Regions from separate parts of the Spartinivicinus marinus genome, predicted to be linked through region 2. Evidence: predicted binding sites of a transcription regulator. Region 2 holds the regulator's gene; the other holds the start of a gene.

Region 1 (11,717 bases), 2.7 Mb from region 2:
TTAAGTAAGGCAAACAAACAAATGCAATAGAAAGTTTTGTATATATGCCTAGCACTAGTAAGGCAATACTTAGGTATAAGTATGAAATACGTTGTTCACGAGTGTATCTGACTAAGAAATAGCTACTCCATACTAAAAAGGCAAAAGCAGGTATTTCTAACATTATCTGACGGCCCCAGTAGGCTATTTCTGGAGAAGCGATAATCATGAGTGCTACACCAAAAGATAATGGTGCTGTTAACCATTGGCGAGCTAAAAAATAACATCCACAAGCAAAAAATACATAACATATGAAAAGTACAAATAAAGCGGTTTCTTGAGAAACTCCAAAAATTGCATAAAAAGGTGCTAATAAGAAGGAGAAAAGTGGTGGGTAAAATAAAATCGTGAGAGCTGGGTATTGTGAATAATAATCATAAGCATAAGTGACAGGATCATAAAATGGAGCTGCTCCAATAAAGTCCATTACAAAAGCACCATTTAATGCATGGCGTGGTGAATCTGGCCATGAAAAAGCACCGCCAGCAGGTGCTCCCGTCAAAAATAAAAAAGCAACTATGAAGCAAAGTAAAATACAAAAAATGGTGCTTTGATATTGTCTAAACTTCATCTTTATATACCCATCATAAATTATTTTTAGGCGTAAAAATAAAGTGGCATATACTCACGAGTATACTCATGCTGATTTACCAACTAACACACACCCACAAGCAATAAGAACTGTTCCGAACACTCGGGTTGGTGTTAATGTTTCATTAAGTAGTAATGCGCTAAAAGCCATTGTCACCAAGAAGCTGACACCAACAAATGGATAGGCGACAGACAGCTCCACTTTTGATAGTACCCATAACCACATGGCAACACTTAATCCATAAATTATTAACCCTACCCAAATAAAAGGAGATATTGCAGCAGCCAGTAGTGATTCAGTAATACTACTTTGCAAAGCAGAGGCCATAGTGGGCTTAGTTACTCCTAGCTTAAATGCGAGTTGAGCACAAGCAGATAGTGTTACGGTTAGTAAAGTTAAACTGAGAACAAGATATGTCATATAATAACCTTACTATATTTGAAAGTACTTAGCTGAAAGTACAACAATAAGAAATCCTAGCCCCACAAGCTGGCTGACTCTGTCTTTTATTGCAAATACAATCGGGTCGTCAGCTATTTTTCCTCGTCGTGCACCAACCCATACACGATTACCCCAATAAAGAATTAAAAAACAAAGTATCCATAGCAATTGAGGGCTTTGATATAAACTGATCACTTCTTCGCTATTAATATAAAGTGAGAGAACTAACACTGAGGCTGTTATATTAGCGATACCTAGGGTAAACATTGTTTCCTGATCAGAAACACTATAGCCTCGCCCAATAGCTTTATTCACACTGTGATTAGTGGCCTCAGAAAGGGAATAAAGTTCAATATAGCGTTTTAGATAGGCCAAACTAACAAAAATAAAAATTGAAAAGCTGAGTAACCAAGATGATAAGGCAACACCAATAGCTACTGATCCAGCGACAATACGTGTTGTGTATAGAATAGCAAGTGTCATTACATCAGCAGTTGATACTTGTTTAATGATAAATGAGTAAGCATTGATGGCAATGTAATAAAAAATAAGTATTATGAAAAAGGATAAAGGAAGCAGTAACCAGGCAAGTATAAAAGAAAGTAAAGGTAAAATAATGGCGCTTGCTATGCCAATCGACAGCGGTAGGGTGCCGGCAGCTAATGGTCTAAATCGCTTGGTGCTATGGCTGCGATCAGCTTCTAAATCTAGCATGTCGTTTAAAAAATAACCTCCGGAGGCACAAATACTAAAGCAGAAAAAAGCAATTAGAGCAGAAAATGCAGTTGCTGGCTCATAGTAACTGTGGGAGGTAAATAAAGGTACAAACACTAACAGGTTTTTAACCCACTGATGTATTCGCATTGCTTTGATGAAGGCAATGCCTGTTGACTGAGTGTGGGTAATAATTTTTTCTGCTTTCCCATTACGTCTAGCTTTTTCTATATCTTTAATGGGTGCATCTACAAATATGTTTGAATATGCTTTCTGCCAAATGGGACGATCAGCTAAACTGTCTCCAGCATAAATAAAATCATCGCTCCCGACTATGCTCTGTATGCTTGCTAGTTTATTAGTACCTTTAAGGTTATTTGTGCTATCAGATGCAATCACTTGATCGAAAATACCAAGGTACTTAGCAACTGTATTTGCAAAGGTTTGGTTTGATGCTGTAGCTAGAATCAGTCGTTTGCCTTGTTTTTTTTGTACTTTTAAGTAGTCGACTAGCTCAGTTGTATAAGGAAGGCTTTCAACATTGATTTCAACTAAATTGGCTACTTTTGCTTTAGCTAGCTGTCTTCCTTGGAGTAACCAAAAAAAAATTTGAAAAATATAAAGTGGCTTTTGTTTGATAAGCTTTAGTATGGACTCAAGAAATAAATCGGTACGTATGAGTGTACCATCTAGGTCAACAAAAATATATTTAACTTCTTTATTCATGATTAATACTCGCAGGCTGACCACTTTGGATTTTCATAAAAATGATTTCTTGCAGGCATGTCACTGCTGTAGATATAAAGTTATTTCTATAAAAATAGAAATAATTGGTTGATGAGTATTGAGTACTTATTGAGGTGCTCCTTAATTTTTTTATGATTGATGTGTAGTCTACAAGATAATTTCGGCCAGTTAAACTAATACTTTTGCTTAGTTGTTTGTTATTAATATAGCCGATAGATATTAACTGTGTATTTGTGACGAGTTGCTTGTTGAGCAGTGTTAGCGATCAGTGCATTAATAAAACTGTATTTTATTAATGCGCTGATCCTATTAAAGTTGAGGTGATATATTTTTATTGCTTTTGTATTTATCTAATGATTAATATTATGTCTACTTTTTTTGGCTTCGCTCTCTAGTGCCATACCAATTTTGGCAAGCCTGATAAGCTTTGACCAAGAGGATGTAAATAAAGTGTCAATTAACTGTTGGAATAGTTGATATTTTTTTAAGGTATAAGGATACCAGTTAGGTTCGATTTTATTTGACTGCTTGTCAACTAAAATGGATTTACTTCTAGTAAATGCAAGCAAACCTTCCTTACCTTTTGCTCGACCGAAGCCACTCTGTTTAACACCTCCAAAGGGCAAAGCAGGGTTTCCCTCAGTTAACATAACGTTATTAATGGAAACTGCACCCACCTGAAGGGCACTAGCCATTCGTTTGGCTCTGCTAAGGTCTCGACTCCAGATACTTGCACTGAGGCCATAGGGTAATTGATTTAACTGCGTGACTAACTGTTTTTCATTAGAAAATGGCAATAAAGCAATAACAGGGCCAAAGGTTTCTTCTTTATATAGTTTCATCTCTGGTGAAATATTGGTAATTAGGGTAGGTGGAAAAAACCGCCCCTTTTCATTAAAGGTGTTTCCCCCTGTAATGATAGTTGCCCCTTTTTCAATAGCATCATCCAACTGTTGTTTGACAATATCTAGTTGAAAATCAGTTGTCATTGCGCCTATATCAGCATCTCCTTGATCCCCTGTGTTAATCACTAACTGTTGTATTTGGGTAGTTAGCTGTTTGCTAAACTGTTCGAAAATATCCTCATGAACACATAATAACTCTACTGATGTACAGGATTGTCCTGCATTAGTGAGCCCTCCCCATAATGCGCCTGCTACCGTACGCTGAATATCAACATCAGGGAAAACCACCATCGCATCTTTGCCTCCCAACTCCAAATCGACGGGGATGATATGCTGAGCTGCTTTTTTGAGAATCGCCTTTCCGGTACGAGTACTTCCTGTAAAAAAAATTTTATCTGGTTTTTCATCAATCAATCTTTCAGCAGTAACACCTGAGCCATAGATGACTTTTAGGTTTTGTTTTAGTAGAGGGGATACGGCACAAATTTCTTCGATCAGGCCGGTAAGCGGTGTATGCTCAGAAGGTTTAAAGATAATACTGTTTCCAGCAAGAAATGCTCCGGTAATAAAAGTCATTGCAATATGAAAAGGGTAATTCCAGGGAGCAATCACTAATACCGTTCCATAAGGTTCATGTTGAATATAAGATTTCTTGCCAAGTAATGAAATGGGGGTCGAGACTTTATATGCTTTAAGAATTTTGTGAGCGTGGGCCTTATTCCAATGTAAATTATCTAATACTCCCAGTACCTCTGAAACAAGGGCATCTGTTCTAGATTTACCTGTGTCTTTGACAATTCTATTGCAAATTAATTCTTTACTGGACTTTATGTGATCGATGATCTTATCAACTTCTGCTGCACGTTGACGAATTGAAAATTGCTGTAAATCCAATTGAGCTGCTCTCAGTGCGTGATAGATATCTTTGATTGGAGCCGCATCAGTTTCTTGAATTGTCAGTGGCTTTCTTAATTTAAAATAGTCATCCGTTGGGTGGCTCGGTTGCTGGGATGGAGATTTAGTAGACATGAGCTAGCTTTCCTGATTATTTTTTATAATAACGTTGCTTTGAGTGATTGGCTGACAACTGACATGGTAGTTGATTGCATCATAAACACGACTAGTGTTCTGGTATGGGTCTGTGAGGTTGCTGTAATACAAACTGAAAATAAGGCCTTTCACTCCCCAAAAGCCTAAACGACATTGCTGACCGATAAAGCCTGGGATATGGCTGAGAGTGTTTAATGAGCTGATAAAAAGAGGAATACAGCGAGAGGGTAGAAATGATAGACAAGTTAATAGATTTTTCAATTCCTTAATATTTTGCTTAGAGGTAAAGTCTAATACTTCGTCAATATGATGTAAGCAGCCTGTTTCACTAAAGGAAGGCAACTGTCCGTAACCTGGGGCAAGTATATCTCCCACTTGCTGTAATACATCAAGTTGACGAGTTGATAATTGATGGGAAATGACGGATTTCATAGTATTGTTTTTATAGGAAAATGATTATAGATATATTAAAAAATTTTTTATATGTAATGTAGATAGAACTTTGTAGATAGAACTTATAGTGCTTCTTCTAACCAAGTTGGCTGTTTAGAGTGAGTAGTAACAGGTTGATAGCCAGCTAAGTCTAAAATAACCTGACTTGCCTTATGTGCTAAGGCCATTACTGATAACGAAGGGTTAATGCCTGGTGCACAAGGAAAAATGGAGCTATCGACCACATGAATATTGTCGTAACCAAATAATTGAAAGTTTTCGTTAATGACTGCCTGGTTGGGATCGATACCAATTGTACAGCCACCCATTAAATGTAATCCAATGGGCATGTGTGGCTTATAGATGACATTAGGACGAAGACTAGAGAAAATATTATAGATTTGCTCTATACCTGCATTGACCTTCTGCTGGTCAAGGTCAGATAAAACCTTATGGATTCTGAGCTGGCCTTTTCTAGTGAGCTTGATTTGGCCAGCGTTTTCATCTTGGATAGCCACTTCAATACAAGCAAGGTGACGATAGCGCTGCATAAACTGGTGATGAGAAATTCCATAACCAGATTTCATCATAGCGGTGGCAATAGGGCCACCAAATACATTTTCTAGTTTAAAACCTTGTTGGCGAAACCTAGGGTCTGCTGATTTTAATGCTTGAAATGCACCTTTATGGGCATCGACAGGCTCGGGCATATCTGCAAATACCATGTGCTGTGGATGACAGAAAAAGCCTTTTCCTAGAGCAGGCAAAGATTGACCAAAACCAGATTTTAATAACAACTCAGTGCTGCCTATAGCTCCAGCAGCTACGATAACACGTTTAGCCCTTACCTGAAGGGGATGATTATTTTTAGTTCCATAAACAACAACTTGTGGTTTACCATAGATAATTTGCTGAACCTGAGCCTGGTCAATTAAATGAACGTTTTGTTGCAATGCTTTAGGTAAAAAAGTGACAGTCATGCTTTGCTTAGACTGGCGATTACAACCGCCTAAACAGACAATGCAGTCATTGGCTTTATGATTATGACACTGGTTTTGTCCTCGCCGTAGTGGTGCATACTTTAATTGGTTACTCTCAAAGCCTTTCGCATAGAGGTGAGCATTTCCATTCCAGTATTGTTTAGGAATTACTTCAAGTCTAAGATGTTGTTCGATTTGACAGTAATGCTGATTTAATTCTTGAGAGTTAAACCAACTGATGCCTGAATGCTGTTTAAAATTATCGATAGCTATTTGATCGAATCGATCAAGTAAGCATTGATTTACAACGGTGCCTCCACCAACTACTTTACCTCTTAAAAAGAGTAGGTTTGCCTGATGATTTAACTCCATACCACCTTGCCAGAATAGTCGACTGTTAGCGTGTAGTTCATTAGTAGGGTACTGACCTGCAGGGATATTTTTACCTGCTTCGAGTAAGCAGACACTTGCACCAGACTGGCTTAAAAAATAACTTAAGACACTACCCGCAGCACCAGTGCCAATAATGGCAAAGTCATATAGTTGATTCATGATAATATTGTTCTTATTTTTTTATCAGTTATAAAATTGTAAATTTGGCACTTTAGTTCAGTCAAAAAAATAAAGCTATCTTTAAATTTAGTCTGAATGGAATATCTTTTATGACAGTTTTATATAGTCTATTTATTCGTGATTGATTTTGAGGTGCTTGTAGCTTCATTTTCTAATCAATGGCCTCTCCCACAATTTTGGCTATCGTTTTAACCTTTCTTAAGTGGATATACAACTAAAACCACCTAACTAACCAGCTTCAACTGTCTTATCGGGTATAAGTGCTACTGAATTATTATTATTTTTATAAGGAGCTTGTTTGCATATTTTACATAGGGTGTAAAGTTTGTGCTGATAGTAAACGTAATACGTTGAAATAATTTAACTTTTTAGGGTTGGTACCTTACATGCAATAGAGGATGCACGTAGGCGGCTTGAAAAGCTATCGTTAATATCCTTGAGGGAAATCCTGATGAAGTTAAAATCCTTAGTTACAGCGACCTTATTAGCAGGCGGCATGGTTACATCACTCAGTACATCTGCTGCATTATTAACGTTTGATTTAATTGATGGTGGTGAATTTATAAATGCAGTGAATACCAATGGCGACCCTATTCCTGCAACTAATAGTACTAATGCAACTCAGACTATCAGTCGCATCTCATGGGGGGGGTCGAATGGTGACTCGAGTAGTTTAGAGTTAACTACTGAGAACCATGTGGAACTTAACTCAGCAGGTACTTCTGCTCTGTTATCAACCATTAAACATGTAAACAATCCAATCCCTGCACCAACCTTAGATTCTGGGCAAATTTATGGTGTTTTGGAAATGGATAGCATGGGTACTTTAAGCACAGCCCATTATAAATTACCAGGTAGTCCAACCTTGGCTGATGTGGCCAATGCGGTATTTACTGAGGCTGGTACGTCATTACCAGGAGGCGCTGATATCGATAATACCATTGCTAGTTTATTTAACTTCACTTTTATGGAAACACTAAACTTTCCAGGTGGTGATTGTGACTTTGGGTTGAATGGTGACTTGACTCCTCCTTGTGATGATAAATTTATGTCAACACTATTTGGTGGTATTCCAATTCCCATTCAAATTAAGTTACTCATCAATTCAGAAGCTTACATGCTAACCATTTTCAATACTATTAATGATCCTACCGGTGACATTAATAATGCAATCCTGAGTGTGAATGGTATGGCTGAGTTTATCACTGATGAAGAAAATATGACTAGTTTGTATACCTTCGCTCAACTAATGTATGTACCTGAGCCTGCCACTTTAGGTATTTTAGGATTAGGCTTGTTAGGTATGGCATCAAGGAGAAAAATGCTAAGCTAAAGTTGAAAGGTAATTTATCAAAAGCGCAGTGTGAACTGCGCTTTTTTTATGTTTTTATTCTAATCATTGCGTAGCTGTACTTATTATTGGTTGAATCCCCTTATTTTAGAGTGCGCTTTTTGTTTTATTTAAATGTGGGTCACATATAATAACTATACAAATAATGCAGTTTTTATTTTGATGATTCGGTTGTTAGCCAGTACGCTTCTATTTTTTATACTCTTCTCAATACTAAACGGTTTGTTTCCCCATACCTGATAGCCTGTGAATAAAACAGCCTGTATAGATAGTTGCCTATAGAAAAACTATAGCCAAAGTGAATGGTTTTTAGGGGGGCCGTCAAGTGATGAAGCCCCATGAGTTTATATTTTTATAAATGATTAGGGTGAAGAGCGATGATAACAAGCTCTAAAAATCATTCAAGAAGGATATATACACCGCTTGCTGATGGGAGAGTGACTGGTGACTAAACAAAACAAGTGCAGACTGCCTTGGCTTAGTGGACTATCACTAGTCAGCGGCATTGGTTTGGCAGTATTTGCTGCGAATGTAAAAGCTGATATGGTGCCAGCCAAACCCCAGTTAAGAGAATGGTATTTTCCCACACAATTACCACAGAACCCTGAGGGCAATAAAGTAAAAGTTGGCTGGGATATCTGGTATGGCAATAAAGGTGACCACTGGAAGGTTAAAGTAAATGATCAAATAATCCATAATGTTAAATTATCCTCATTTGATTCAGCTAATAAACATCAACATGATGAAGCAGAGGTGTTACTCGCAACGGCAGGCGAATACTGATGTGGTCGCACCCAGTTAGTCCAACTAAAATTGCTGAAACTGGCGTAAGTATTAATAATCATGATGCTTCTCATTATGGTAATAATCCAAATGGTACTTTAGCGAAAAATTTCATCAAACTTAAACGTTGATTTATGGGGCGTTTGTTGTATTTGGTTAATGCGCTTAAAAATAGGCCTGAAGGTAGTAGCACTATGCTTGATAATACCTTAATTATGGTATGTTCAGAGCTTGGTGATGGAGCACGCCATGATCACAACAATATGCCATTTTTTGTTAATCGGTGGAGCTGGTGGTGACTTAACTACAGGAAGATATTTAAAATACAAAGAAGAAGCTCATACTAAACTCTTGGTTTCAATTGCTAATACAATGGGCGTTAAGCTAGATAAGTTTGGTTATGACGGTCATGGTAAGGGAGGTTTGCCTAATTTGTTTAAAAGCTAGTTATGTTCATGATTGGCAAAGGAGCTGTTTGATGGGGGCTTATATTTTGCTGTTTTGCTTGGAAAGGTAATTAGGCTTATACATCGCAAGCCGTCTTATGCAAGACCCATCAAATTGTACAGGCACCATGAACATTTTATATTAAAAAAACTGCCAAAAAGATATAGATAACGAGCCATAGCTATGAGAATGAGGTTGTTTTTTAAATTCCCTAGTACGAAAGACTCTGGCAAAAGAAATTTTGACATTTTCTACTGTTACACTAAGACCTACAGAGGCATCTGCAACCCATAATTCTTTATCAACAGAATGGCTGTCTCTGAAAGTGTTCCCATCGAGAAAAATATCTCTAATTACAAAACGAGAATCAACAGAAGCAAACATATGAATACCAAACCCATTGTTTAGTACCCACCCCTTACCTGGAGCGCTATTATCACCTCCAGGGCGTACTGATGAAGTACCAAAGTCATCAGGGATCTTCCAACCTCCTCGTACTGAAAACCCGGTATTTAAATAGGTTGCAACATTGCCCACAGCGCCACCTGCGTGTAATATGACATCATAACCAATGCCATAATTAGCGGTTTGTGAAATAAACTTATGCTTATGTTCATAAAGCGCGATCAGTCCAGGTTCATTTTTCAGCTGATTATCCCAACCATTAGACTTTTCAAGCCCTCTTAAGTCATGAATAAAGTCCTGAGTTTCATGAGCTAAAGCAAGGGGGCCAACTACTCCCAGATTTAACTCAATTGTGTCAAGTTGGTGCTCTGAACGAGCATGATAAGCAGTACCAAAATAAAGCCAGCCAGCGTAAGGTCGTTGATCTTCAATCAGTGTCTTACTATCAATATCTTCGGGAGTGTACATGACTTGAGCAAAAGATATGACAATATTATGATTGACTTTTATTTTTGGATGAAAAAAAGTCAGCTGTTGGTTAATATGAGTAAACCAGTCAGGAAGCTGATCATCTTCCTCGAAACTTTGTAAATTGGGTGAAACTAGAGAAAACTTGATACCATTGGTATAGTTTTGATCGGTTTCAGTAAACAAGTCGTTTTCAAAGTAGATATTACCTGTCCAGAGTTTTTTCTGTTGAGCTGCACCTATTGCTGCTGAAGACAATAAGATAGAAATTATGAATATATCTATTATTTTATTGTTATACCAAAAATTCATTTTCAATGTTTACGCTGCTGATATAAGTCAATTATAGTAAGAATATCAAAAATAGTTAAAATAGATGTTATTTAAAACTTAAGGGTATAAATAGAAGGAGTTGTATATGACTCAGACGCTGCAACCAGGTGGTAATATTCTACTTGAGGCATTTTCAGGAACGGTGATAGTAAGTCATAAAATTGATCAAAAATTAGACATTAATTTAACAGCATTCATCCTGAGCGGTTCTGGAAAAGTATTGAATGATAGTGGGGTTGTATTTTTTAATCAGCCTTCTGACCCTGCGAGTGTGGCGGTTTTTTCACCGCCTAAAGATGTAGGAGAGCAAAGAAAGCATCAGATTGATTTTGATTTATCCAAAGCGCCTACAAACATTGCTAAGGTGTCAATTACGTTAACTGAAGACCATCATAATGGATTTGCGTTAGCTAGTAACTTAAAAGCTGAAGTGCATGCCGGTGGTCAGGTAGTGGAATTAGTTCCTGCCAGCTTTAGTTCAGAAAATGGCATTATTGTATTGGAGCTATATGTTAGAAATAACCAGGCAAAAGCAAGGGCAATCTGGCAAGGGTTTGCATCAGGATTAGCTGGGTTATGCGAGCATTATGGCGTTGAAGTTCAAGACAGCCCTAGTGAGCCAGCAAAGATAGAAACAAAAGCGGCCCAACAACCAGCAAATTCTTCCAGTTCGCTAGCTATTAACCTTGAAAAAGCAAGTGGCAAAATAGACTTGGTTAAGGGACAAAAACCAATTGTAATAGAAAAAACAGCAGAAATTACGGCTTCTATATCATGGCGTAGTGGTACAGATTATGATGTTTATGCGTTAGTTTATACTACAGAGGGTAAACAGATTGATGTTGCAATGTTTGGAGCAGATGGCATTCCACCCCTACAAAATTACCAAAATGGTGCTATTGAACATTTGGGGGATGTTGGTAGGGGGAAAAGTAAAGTAAAGACAGAAACCATTAAAATTAGGCTAACAGAAAATATACTGGCTGTTGTCCCCGTTGCCTATTCAGCCCAATCAAATGGTACTGGTTCATTTCGTCGCTACAAGGTATCAATGTTAATTGATAATCATAGTGGTACAACGGTAAATATTGATGCTAATAATGCCAATAAGGATAACAGGGTATACACTTGTGTTCCTGGTATAATAATGAACACTGTAGATGGTATAGTAATAAAGCCTGTTGAATATTACAGCTCTCCTGGTTCAGAGCGTCGCCCGAAACTTAGGATGGGGGAAGATGGCTTCGTTGATGTTGATATGGATGCTGGTCCAGTCAATGACTTTAAATAATAAATCATTATTCTTATGAACTATTAGTCTGAGATTCCCGGTGTTAAAAAGGAGGATATTCACTTAACACTTGAAAATGGCACATTAACGTTAGAAGCTGAAACCAAACAGGAAGGTAAGGAGGAAAGAGAAGGTAAAGTCATTAGGCAAGAAAGACGTTACGGTA
Region 2 (11,717 bases):
ACTGGCTCCAGCGACCGTGGTTGCCTGTATTGTTGCTTTATTAGGGCTGCTTATTACACCATGGGGAGCAAAAAATGTTGAAGAGATTTTTGCTAAGCAAGATGCTTTGACTGAGTTTGAAACCCTGGCCCCTGGCCGTTTCCAAGAGCAAGAGAATGCTGGCCGGGTCACTTACACCGAGCGTTTGTCGGAAGACAGACTACAGATGGGAGATGTATTTATCTCTCAGAAAAATGAAGCCATTGGCAAGCGGGGAATCACGCTACTCTTGGCTGATGGTGGTGTACAGCATGTTGAGCCACAAACGGGAGCCCGCTATTTGATTCTAAATAAAGGCTATCGTTATGACGGCACTCCAGGTCAGGCAGATTTTCGTATTACTGAATACGATACTTACGGTATAAAAATGCCGGAAAGTAAAGCCAGTAAAGAAGCAGACAAGGTTAAAGCCATTGCCACCACGGATCTTATAGGTTCTAGTGAACTGAGTCATATTGCTGAGTTACAGTGGCGACTGTCATTACCAATACTGGTATTTATTGTCGTATTACTGGCAGTGCCATTAAGTAAAGTGAATCCACGACAAGGACGGTATTTAAAATTATTGCCTGCTATTTTGACTTATTTAGTGTATTTGGCGTTATTAATTGGTGCTAAAGGTGCCGTGGAAGATGGGAAAATTCCCCCGGCAGGGTTATGGGGAGTGCATGGACTATTTTTGCTTGTTGCGATGTTAATTTTGGCGCATGAGCCCTTCCAGATGAAAAGGCGACAGCAAAAACACCTGAAGCAAACTGTAGTCGCATCAGAGGTGGCAGAACATGAATAAGATTGATCGTTATATTGCCACTAGTGTACTGAGTGCTACCTTTTTAGTGTTATTGGTGATTGTATCGCTGGACATGCTGTTTGCTTTTGTAGCTGAGTTAGCCAGTATGAAGGCCAGTTATCAGTTACTAGAAGTATTACAATATATTGGCTTATCAATTCCTAACCGTATTTATAAATTTATTCCCTTTTCTGCACTGATTGGTTGTTTGGTTGGCTTGGGCGCATTGGCTAGCAATAGTGAGCTGGTAGTCATGCGTGCTGCAGGTGTATCACTATGGCGAATCGTGTGGGGAGTCATGCAGCCAACTTTACTGATTATATTGATTGGTATTTCCATTGGTGAGTTTGTGTCACCTTATACTGAACAGCTAGCAGATAGTGGCCGAGCAATTGCCCGTAGTAAAGATGGCTCTTCATCCCAGTTTAGCCAGCAAGGAGTTTGGCATCGGGAAGGCAATGAGTTTATGCATTTAAATGCCGTAGAGCCTGGTGGTATCGTACATGGCATTACTCGCTTTAAATTTAATGATAAAAAAGAACTGTTAGAGGCTAGTTTTGCTGACCGAGGCATTTTCAAAGGCGATTATTGGTTGTTGCAGAATATTCAGTCCAATCAGTTTAAAGGTGATCGTGTAACTACTGAGCGACTACCATTTTTGCAATGGCAAACCAGCCTATCTATGGACCTGCTTAATGTCGTAGTGGTAAAGCCTGACGACTTATCAATTCGGGGGTTAAGTACTTATATTGACTACCTTAGCCAGCAAGGGTTGAATGCTGGTGAATATCAATTAGCATTTTGGCGAAAATTACTACAGCCAGCAGTCATTATTGGGCTAGTGCTGGTAGGTATCTCTTTCGTGTTTGGCCCATTGCGCTCTGTCACGATGGGGCTACGTATTTTTATTGGAGTAATTGTTGGGTTTTCTTTTAATATCTTCCAAGAATTACTTGGCCCATCCAGTTTGGTATTTGGCTTCTCGCCGCTAATCGCTGTGATTGTGCCACTACTGTTGTGCTTTACGGTGGGTGGGATTTTACTGAAAAGGGCAGGGTAGCTACTTGTCTAATCTTTGGTTGGTATTGTTGTGAAAGTACGTCAAATCAAATCCTTTCTCCCCCACGAGGGCTTAGCGAAAGGGTACTGGAGAATAAATATGAAGTAACAGGATATTCTTCCACCGCTCTACAAGGCCATCCATGGCCTTTAGAGCTTTAGCTGTTCCCAACAGCAGTTCCAGAATACCCTATCACTCCATATTTCTCAGCTTTTGCAACAGTCTGCTGGGAAGAAGAGCTTGTTTAAGTATTATTTTTTAGTTTTCTCCAGTAATACGACTTCTGTTTTCGCTGCATAGTCATAAATCGCTTGGTCTTTTGAATCAAATAAAATCCACAAAATACCGATGCCTCCTAATATACAGCTGGGGATGCCTACGATAAAACGAATCAGGCATTGTTTGAAGCTGATGGTTCTTCCTTCGTAGTTGACAACCATAATTCGCCAGGCAATCATTCCAGGCGTTTGACCACTTCTTCGCCAGAAATAAGCATAAAAGCCAAAAAATCCTATAAGCAAAATAGCACTTAGATCCCATTTAAATCCCACCGCAGTGGCCTTAGCTTCTCCCACTAAAGTAATACTTAACCATAGATGAAGGCTTGATATAACAATAGCGATAGCAACTAACAGTAAACTGTCGTATACCATGGCGGCTAGCCGCCGCCAAAGGGGAGCAGAGCCTATAGATGAAAGTGTTTGAGTCATGAACAATCGTCAACTGCCTGTAGCTAATTGATAAATTAAAAGGGTGATAAGTCAAAGAGTGTTAAGTCAGAAATAAGGTAGCTAGACCTAAAAACGAGATATAGCCTACAACATCTGTAACAGTGGTTAAAATTACGCCGCCTGCTAGTGCAGGGTCAATTTTCAACGTTTTTAAAATAATGGGTAGTGCGGCGCCTGATATGACGGCAACCACTAGATTAATAATCATTGCTGCGGCAATAACCGTCGAAATAATCCCATCACCGAACCAAACGTAGGCAACCCCCGACACAACTAGTGCCCAAATCAAGCCATTCACTAGCCCGACTATACATTCGCGATTCAATAGCCAAAACGTGTTAGATTTACCGATTTGCCCTAGAGCCATTGCTCGAATAACCAGGGTTAGCGTTTGGCTGCCAGCGATGCCACCCATGCTGGCAACGATTGGCATTAATACCGCTAATGCAACCACCTTATCAATGGTTTCCTGGAACATACCAATAAATGCTGATGCAACAAACGCAGTAATAAGGTTAATACCCAGCCAGACTGCTCGGCGCTTAGCTGTTTTCATGGCTGGGGCGAAGGTGTCTTCATCATCTTCTAAACCAGCCATACTCATCAATGAGTGATCAGCTTCTTCACGAATAACGTCTACAACGTCATCAATGGTGATCCGCCCCAATAATTTGCCATCATCATCAATAACGGGAGCTGATACTAAGTCTTGCCGCTCAAACAATTGAGCAACCTGACTGGCAGGGGTCATGGCATTGATGGGTTCAATATCGGTATTCATCACTTCACGAACAGTGATTGATGGATTGGTGGTCAGCAGTTTATTAATTGGTAATACACCAATAAACGCATCCTGACGGTTAACCACTAATAGGCTATCCGTCATTGCTGGTAGCTCATCATGGCGACGCAAGTAACGTAATACCACATCAAGTGGATTGTTGGGGCGAATCGTGATGGTATCTGTATTCATTAAGCCGCCAGCGGTATCCTCTGGATAAGACAAGATATGCTCAACGCGAGCTCGGTCCTGTGCATCCATAGAAGACAACACTTGCTGGGTAATAGCGTCTGGTAATTGTTGTAGCAGGTCAACTAGGTCGTCGGGATCAAAACCTGTAGTAATTTCTGCCACCTCAGCAGCATTCATTTGATCCAGGTAATACTGGCGAACGTCATCGCTTAGCTCCTGCAGCACCTCGGCTTCTTGCTCTTTATCAAGCAGTTGCCATAACAAGCTTCTGATCTTAGGCGGGGAGGACTCAATTAAGTGCGCAGTATCTGCTGCCGAGAGGCTATTCAACATGCGTTTGACAGGCGAAGAGATCCCTTGATCCAGTGCTTGGCTTAGTTCTTGTAGTTGATCCTCTGATTTTCCGAGTTGTTGTGTGGACATCAGGTAATCCTATTGCTGAGTGCAGCTGGCTGGGTGAATGCTTTAGTGCCGCATCCTATAAATAAGTGGCGGCTAGCGGCCTGTAAAAGGCTCTCTTCACTCTTATTTATAGGATGTAGTACTAGAGCCTGTTGATTTTTGAGTTGAAGATACTGTTGGAGGTTTTTTAGTCACAACAGCGAGTTTCAGGCAAGCGTCAACAGACCCTCTTTGGCGGGGTAGTTTACCTGAAGAGTTTGGCTGCTGGTATTGTGGATTGTAGTCAGTTTTATAGGTGATTCCAGAAGTCTGGTGTTGATAGTGAAAAACCTATTCACCTTCATCAAAATAATTATTTATTAGTTGAGTAATGGCCTCGAAGGCTCTTTTTTCATCTTCGCCATCAACTTCAATATCTAAGACTGTTCCTTTGCTGGCTGCTAACATCATCACTGACATAATGCTTTTGCCGTCTACCATTTTTCCATCTTTGCCCAGTTTGATGGAACTGCCAAAAGCAGCAGCGGTTGAAACAAATTTTGCTGCAGCACGGGCATGTAAGCCGAGCTTATTGATGATTGTGACTTTTTCTTGAATCATGGAGCCTAAGGCAATTCTCGATGACGTACTTGAACATTTGGCCACTTTTCACGAAAGTAAGTAGCGAGCTTCTCACTGATATAGACCGAACGATGGTGACCACCCGTACACCCAAGGGCAATGGTAATATAACTTCTATTATTTGCTTCAAAGCATGGCAGCCAACGTTCTACGAAGCGTTTGATGTCATCAAACATATCCAGCACTTGTTGTTGAGAACCTAAAAACTCTTTTACAGGCTCGTCTAGCCCTGAATATTGCCGTAAATGGGTGACCCAGTAGGGGTTTGGCAAACAGCGTACATCAAACACATAGTCAGCATCAATGGGGATTCCTTTTTTAAAACCAAATGACTGAAATAGCAGTGCCATGCTGCTATGTTGCTTGCGAGCAACGCGTTTACTTATGGTGTCCCGTAACTCATGAAGAGAAAGTTGGCTAGTGTCGATGGTTAGATCGGCCAGTCGAGCAATGGGCTCTAGCACTTCTTTTTCTTTTTTTATCGCTTCATCTAGTGAGCATTGTTGGCTGGATAGTGGGTGTTTACGTCGAGTTTCGCTGAAGCGTTTGAGTAGAGTGGCATGTTCTGCATCAAGGTAAATGATTTCAGCTTCGATTTTTTGCTCTCTCAGCGCATTCATGATGGATGGAAAGCGTCTTAAATCCTGAGAAAAATTTCGTGCGTCAATACTAATAGCAGCCTTATCATAAAGTGGCTCTTTTTCCATTTCATCAACAAAAGCAGGAAGTAAGCCAGCAGGCATATTATCAATACAATAATAGCCTTGGTCTTCCAGTACATGTAAGCCTGTACTTTTACCTGAGCCTGAACGGCCACTGATTATTATTAACTTCATATATACGCAGAGTGTTTTGTAAATTCTTACTATAACAGAGTTTAAATGATATACGGCAGTTAATTAAATAATAGCCGCCAGAGAAGCTATTTAAGCGAATATCATAAGAAAGCTCTCTTGCACACGAACTTAATTATTAAAGGCTGGCGACGATAAATTTATGCAGTAGGAACGCTTTGGATTGCTATATCAAATAAGTCTGGATTAGTGTCTGCTTGGCGCAAGTTATTGCGGTAGCTTGAGTTTTCAAATCGAGTGGCAAGTTCTTGTAAGATGGCGAGGTGCTCGTTAGTGGCTTCGGCAGGAACAACCAGAGCAAAAATAACGTCCACAGGGTGCCCGTCTATTGCATCAAAGTCGATGCCTTCTTCCAGTTTAAGCAGGCAGGCAAATGGTTTGTGGCAGCTTTCAAGGCGACAATGGGGAATGGCAATCCCATTCCCAAAGCCTGTGCTACCTAACCGTTCCCGATTGATTAAGTTATCAAATAGCTCGTTAGCATCAATATTACTGGAATACTCGGCTAATAGGTTGGCAATAAGCTGTAAAACACGTTTTTTACTCCCCCCTTGCACCCCGGTAAGGGTGCATTGTGGGAGAAGGAATTGTTCTATTTTCATGCTTTTTAAATAAATAAACTACTTTAACGAATACTGGCTCCCTGAAGTCGATCCAGGGTTTTCTCTTTGTGCTTGCTTAGCTGTCGGGCTAGTTTATCACTAAGTAAGTCAATTGCTGCATACATATCTTCAGATTCTGCTGTGGCGGCAATATCAGCACCCCTTACGTGCAAGTTGGCTTCTGCTTTTTGACGGAGTTTCTCAACACTTAGGGTGATTTGCACGTTAGTAATGCTATCAAAATGGTTTTCAATGCGATCGAGTTTTTTGATGACATATTGGCGCAACGCATCAGTCACTTCTACATGATGACCACTGATGTTAACTTGCATGCAACGACCTCCTAATAGGACTTAATGGTTGTTAACCAGCTTTACTGAATTGTAAGGCTGATTGTCAACTGCTTCATTACTGAACTGAGTGTAATGCCAGCAGATTTGGTATTGCTTGTTGCTAGTCAATATAACGCATAGTTAAGCGCTAATCTGTTTATACCTTTACACATGCATCTACTTTATACCAGCCGCTTTCGTTCATTAGAAGGCGGGATGGATAGAGACTCACGATACTTGGCAATTGTTCGTCTTGCCACTTTGATGCCTTGCTCTTCCAGTAAGCTTGCAATTTTGCTGTCACTTAATGGTTTTTTAGGGTTCTCCACTGATACTAATTTTTTAATAATAGCTCGGATAGCCGTAGATGAGCACTCCCCTCCTGATGAAGTACTAACATGGCTCGAGAAAAAATATTTCAGCTCAAAGATACCTCGTGGTGTATGCATGAATTTTTGGGTAGTCACCCGGGAGATAGTAGATTCATGCATACCGACTGCTTCAGCGATATCGTGAAGGACTAGTGGCTTCATTGCCTCTTCGCCATACTCTAAAAAACCTCGCTGATGCTCAACAATGCGAGTCGCAACTTTCATTAGCGTTTCATTGCGGCTTTGTAAGCTTTTTAAAAACCAACGGGCTTCTTGCAAGTGGTTTTTCAGGTAAGTGTTATCTGAACTGCTATCAGCTCGCTTAACCAGTGATGCATAGTTGTTATTAATGCGCAGCTTCGGCGTCGCTTCGGCGTTGAGCTCTACCAACCAGCGGTCATTATGCTTTCTGACAAATACATCAGGAATCACATATTCTGTTTCGGATGACTGGATATCGGCTCCAGGTTTTGGGTTAAGAGCTTGAATCAATTTAATGCTTTCGGCTAGTTCTTCTTCTTTAAGCTTAGTACGACGCATAAGCTGATTGTAGTCATGATGACCCAACAAACCTAAGTATTTGGCTACAATCAATCTGGCGTTATCAAGAAAAGGAGTATCTTCAGGTAAGTGTGATAGCTGAATCTGTAAGCATTCCTGCAAGCTTCTTGCAGCAACACCAACGGGATCAAAGTGTTGGAGGCGCCTTAAGACTATCTCCACTTCCTCTAGGGACATTTCTAATTCTGGATCTAAGCCTTCCCAAATCTCTTCAGTGCTACAACTGAGATAACCATCATTATTGATTGCATCAATGATAGCAATTGCTACCAAACGGTCATTATCTGACATGGGGGTTAAATTAAGCTGCCAATCCAAATGACTATGTAAGGATTCAGTGGTGCCATTGCGGTTGCTGAAGTCATACTCGTCATCATCTGCTGGAGCTGAGCTGATAGGGGCTGAAGATGTCTGGTAGATATCATCCCAGGCGCTATCAACGGGAAGATCATTGGGAATTTCTTCTGACCAGCTGGTTTCTTCTGAGCCATCATGACTGCTTTCTGATGTACTGCTGTCGTCTTGGCTTTTGGTGGAGTCCGAACCATTTAGGCCCGAACTGTTGAGCTGCTGAGGATCGTTGTCATCACTGTTTGTTGATGAGTTGTTATCAGACTCATCAGTCAGCTCAAGCATTGGGTTGGATTCAAGCGCCTGTTGAACTTCTTGCTGTAAATCCAATGTGGATAGTTGGAGTAATTTTATGGCTTGCTGCAGCTGCGGTGTCATCGTCAGCTGCTGGCCAATTTTCAAAACCAGGGATGGCTTCATTGCTAAACAATTACCTTATAGTGCAATCGTGCCTGTTTTGATTTGGCAAAGTCAACAACAATGGAAGTGAATTCAAAAGCGGTTACCTGAGTTGCTGCTGAACAAGCGACTGAATGTTTCCATTGCACCTATTATTGATTTATTGATTTCAATTGTGTGTTTATTTCAGTTGTTTACAGTATTGCTATTGTTGTTTCTTGTACTGGCTTTTTAACTGAACTACTCAAAATTATATGAGTATCCTTGCCAGTTGTCTTATATTTTAAAGTCGTGTCCGAGGTACACTTCTTTGACTTGTTGGTTGGTCATTACCGTTTGGGCATCACCCTCTGCGATAATGTGTCCCTCACTAACTATGTATGCATTCTCGCAAATATCAAGTGTTTCTCGAACATGGTGATCAGTAATCAGTACACCAATACCACGGTCTTTCAGGTGCCAGACAATATCTTTAATGTCTTTCACCGAAATTGGGTCAACCCCAGCAAAAGGCTCATCAAGTAGGATGAAAGAAGGCTCAGTTGCTAAGGCTCTGGCAATTTCTACCCGGCGGCGCTCTCCACCAGATAAACTCATACCCTTACTGTCTTTTATATGGGTGATATTGAACTCTTCAAGTAGTGAGTTAAGTTTTTCTTGGCGTTGCTTCCGATTGAGCTCTTTACGGGTTTCTAAGATAGCCAGTATGTTTTCAGTAACAGTTAACTTACGAAAAACAGAGGCTTCTTGTGGTAAGTAGCCAATACCTGCTTGGGCTCGTCCATGCATGGGGAAGTGAGTGATATCTTGTTCATCAATCCAGACGCTGCCATGATCTGATTGGACTAAACCAACTATCATGTAGAAGCATGTGGTTTTTCCCGCACCATTAGGGCCTAGTAGGCCAACTACCTGACCACTTTTAATTTGCAAGGATACATCTTTTACAACAGCACGGCCTTTATAACTTTTGGCAAGGTGCTCAGCTTTCAATATACTCATATACGACTATTGTTTCTTTTTGCTACGGGGTTGCAGTACCATTTCAACGCGGCTTTCATTGGTTTTACCGCCTTTGGCATTCACTTTCTGGGTTTTGGCAAAGTAGTCTATTTGGCTGCCAGTAAAGGTATTTCCTTCTTGGAATAGTTTGGCATTAGTGATTACTTCTACTTTTTCATTGGTAGCGTAGTATTTGATCGTGCGGCCATAAGCTTTAATGAGTTCTTTGTTTTCTGCTGGCTTTTCCCGGTAGTGAGCAGGACGACCTACTGCAACAATTTTGTTAATGCCATTACTGTCTGAATAAAGAGTGACTTTATCACCTCTTATTTGAATTGTACCTTGGGTAATAATGACATTGCCGGTGTAAATGTATACACCAGACTTATCATCAATATCAGCACTTTTGGCTTTAATATTGATGGGCTTGTCTTTGTCATTGGGAAGTGCCCAGCTTAACAGGCTAAGCCCTGCAGCTGAGATAGCAATAATCCCTACAATCAAATTACTGATTAACTTCATAGTGTCCCCTGACATTAGAAAACAGTTGAATTCTATCTTTTGCTAAAAATGCCCGCATGCCAACCCCTTGGGTGATAGAGCCATTGGGGGATGTTATCACAACTGGGTGCTGAGTATCGGCGACTTCTTCCTCGGCATAAAGGGTTAAAAAGTCGGTTTTTAGTAAAGTGCCAAGTTCACCATTGGACTTAAGCTCTTTGACTCTGACCTGGTCAGATAGCTCAAGGATATCGCCACCAGGTAATAACCGCCCATGTCTAGCCGTGGTTTTCCATTGATCGCTACTATTTGCCTTGTATAAGTCAATATTGGGTTGTGCTAACAAAGACACGTCATTATGAGGGTAATGACTGATCTTATCTGCAATGAGTAAGTAATCTTTATTACCCTCTAAAGTAAATTGAGTAACACGAGGGTTTATTAAGTAGTAGTCTGGTGCTTGCTCAAGGTTATCTGCTAAAGGTTCATTTGAACTGGGCACTGGTGTTGAGGATGTGCCAAACGCAAGATAACCGCAGTAGGCAATTACTAGAATAGCAATTAAGCTAATAATACTGCTTCGATTCATTCGCTTGCCTGCATATAAGGCGTGAGTGCTGGCTGTAAGGTATTTTGTGCGCTCATAATGAAGTCGCAAACTTCTCTTACTGCACCTGCTCCCCCTAGTGTTTGAGTGACACCATCAGCATGCTGTTTCACCAGCCAATAACCATTGGGAACAGATAGGCCCAAACCTACTTGCTGAATGGCTGGTAAGTCAGGTAGATCGTCACCTAAATAAGCTATCTCATTCCAATCTAACTGAAGCTGTTGGCGTATTTCATTTAAAGCGACTCGCTTGTCTTCTCGGCCTTGCAATAACAACTCAATGCCTAAATCTTTTGCACGTTTTGCCACAACTGTCGTTTCTCGGCCCGTTATAATAGCAACTTTTACCCCTGTAGACTGGAGCATTTTGATGCCATGGCCATCTAAAATGTTAAAGGTTTTAAATTCTTGACCATCAGCAGTAAAGTACAGTCGACCATCAGTCATTACCCCGTCTACATCAAGCCCAAGAAGTTTAATCGCTTGTGCTTTGACTATTAATTGTGGATCAAGGTTCATACAACCCCTGCTTTGATAATGTCGTGTAAATGAATGACGCCTTCAATTTTGTTTTGTTGATTGACAACGACCAGGTTGGTGATTTTGTGGTCTTCCATAATATTTAAGGCTTCTGCCGCTAACATGTCGGCATTTACTGTTTTGCACTGAGTTGTCATAACCTGACTGATTGGAGTTGTATGGAGGTTGAGCTCCTGGTCTAAAACTCGGCGTAAATCACCATCGGTAAAAACACCCAATAGCTGGCTTTGTGAGTCAGCAATAGCTGTCATTCCTAGCCCCTTTTGGGAAATAACAATTAAAGCTTCCTTTAAAGGTGTTGATAAACTAACGATAGGAAGCTGTTGCCCAGTATGCATAATATCTGTGACTTTAAGTAGAAGCTTCCGGCCTAGACTGCCGCCAGGGTGTGAAAAGGCAAAGTCTTCTGGTGTAAACCCTTTGGCCTCTAGTAGTGCAATTGCTAAAGCATCGCCTAGTACTAAGCTGACTGTAGTACTTGAGGTGGGTGCTAAGTCCAGTGGGCAGGCTTCTTTTTCTACATAGGTATCTAGGTTGACATCAGCTGCTTGGGCTAATGCTGAATTTTCATTACCTGTCATGCTAATCAAAGGAGTGCCTAGCCGCTTCAATAGAGGGATTAACATGACTAACTCTGCGGTGTTACCTGAATTTGACAAAGCGAGTACTACATCATCAGCGGTAATCATGCCCATATCACCATGGCTGGCTTCACCAGGGTGAACAAAAAATGCAGGAGTACCTGTGCTGGCAAGCGTTGCCGCAATTTTATTGCCGATATGGCCTGATTTGCCCATGCCAACGACGACAACTCGGCCTTTACAGTTCAGCATTATTTGGCAGGCTTGAGTAAAAGTACCATCGATACGGGGGATCAGTTTATCAATAGCGTCTCGCTCACTTTTAATGGTGCGAATGGCGGACTGAGCAAAATCAATATCGTGTGACATAGTTCCAGTAATGTTGTTGCTTTGAGGTG

Evidence for each region. The regulator sigma-54, encoded in region 2, starts transcription at its own class of promoters, with help from an activator protein. The targets are predictions, from matches to a motif close to TGGCACNNNNNTTGCTNT.
Region 1: the regulator sigma-54 is predicted to act here: its motif matches at 6,849-6,866, upstream of OQE68_RS18185 (PEP-CTERM sorting domain-containing protein).

The regions. Positions count from the first base shown of each region.
Region 1 covers NZ_JAPJZK010000001.1:3,978,814-3,990,530, forward strand. Annotated here, with positions in the region: gene OQE68_RS18155 (ArnT family glycosyltransferase) at 1-610, opposite strand, end outside; gene OQE68_RS18160 (EamA family transporter) at 677-1,051, opposite strand; gene OQE68_RS18165 (UbiA family prenyltransferase) at 1,064-2,512, opposite strand; gene OQE68_RS18170 (aldehyde dehydrogenase family protein) at 2,884-4,467, opposite strand; gene OQE68_RS18175 (hypothetical protein) at 4,471-4,920, opposite strand; gene OQE68_RS18180 (FAD-dependent oxidoreductase) at 5,004-6,452, opposite strand; gene OQE68_RS18185 (PEP-CTERM sorting domain-containing protein) at 6,925-7,806, shown strand; gene OQE68_RS18190 (early set domain-containing protein) at 8,269-8,607, shown strand; gene OQE68_RS18195 (DUF1552 domain-containing protein) at 8,607-8,738, shown strand; gene OQE68_RS18200 (hypothetical protein) at 8,857-9,054, shown strand; gene OQE68_RS18205 (lipid A deacylase LpxR family protein) at 9,196-10,239, opposite strand; gene OQE68_RS18210 (TerD family protein) at 10,346-11,551, shown strand; gene OQE68_RS18215 (Hsp20/alpha crystallin family protein) at 11,585-11,717, shown strand, end outside.
Region 2 covers NZ_JAPJZK010000001.1:1,229,031-1,240,747, reverse strand. Annotated here, with positions in the region: gene lptF (LPS export ABC transporter permease LptF) at 1-829, shown strand, start outside; gene lptG (LPS export ABC transporter permease LptG) at 822-1,889, shown strand; gene OQE68_RS05840 (RDD family protein) at 2,141-2,599, opposite strand; gene mgtE (magnesium transporter) at 2,661-4,016, opposite strand; gene OQE68_RS05830 (HPr family phosphocarrier protein) at 4,326-4,595, opposite strand; gene rapZ (RNase adapter RapZ) at 4,601-5,452, opposite strand; gene ptsN (PTS IIA-like nitrogen regulatory protein PtsN) at 5,611-6,072, opposite strand; gene hpf (ribosome hibernation-promoting factor, HPF/YfiA family) at 6,096-6,404, opposite strand; gene OQE68_RS05810 (RNA polymerase factor sigma-54) at 6,587-8,107, opposite strand; gene lptB (LPS export ABC transporter ATP-binding protein) at 8,363-9,088, opposite strand; gene lptA (lipopolysaccharide transport periplasmic protein LptA) at 9,095-9,610, opposite strand; gene lptC (LPS export ABC transporter periplasmic protein LptC) at 9,594-10,178, opposite strand; gene OQE68_RS05790 (KdsC family phosphatase) at 10,175-10,717, opposite strand; gene OQE68_RS05785 (KpsF/GutQ family sugar-phosphate isomerase) at 10,714-11,688, opposite strand.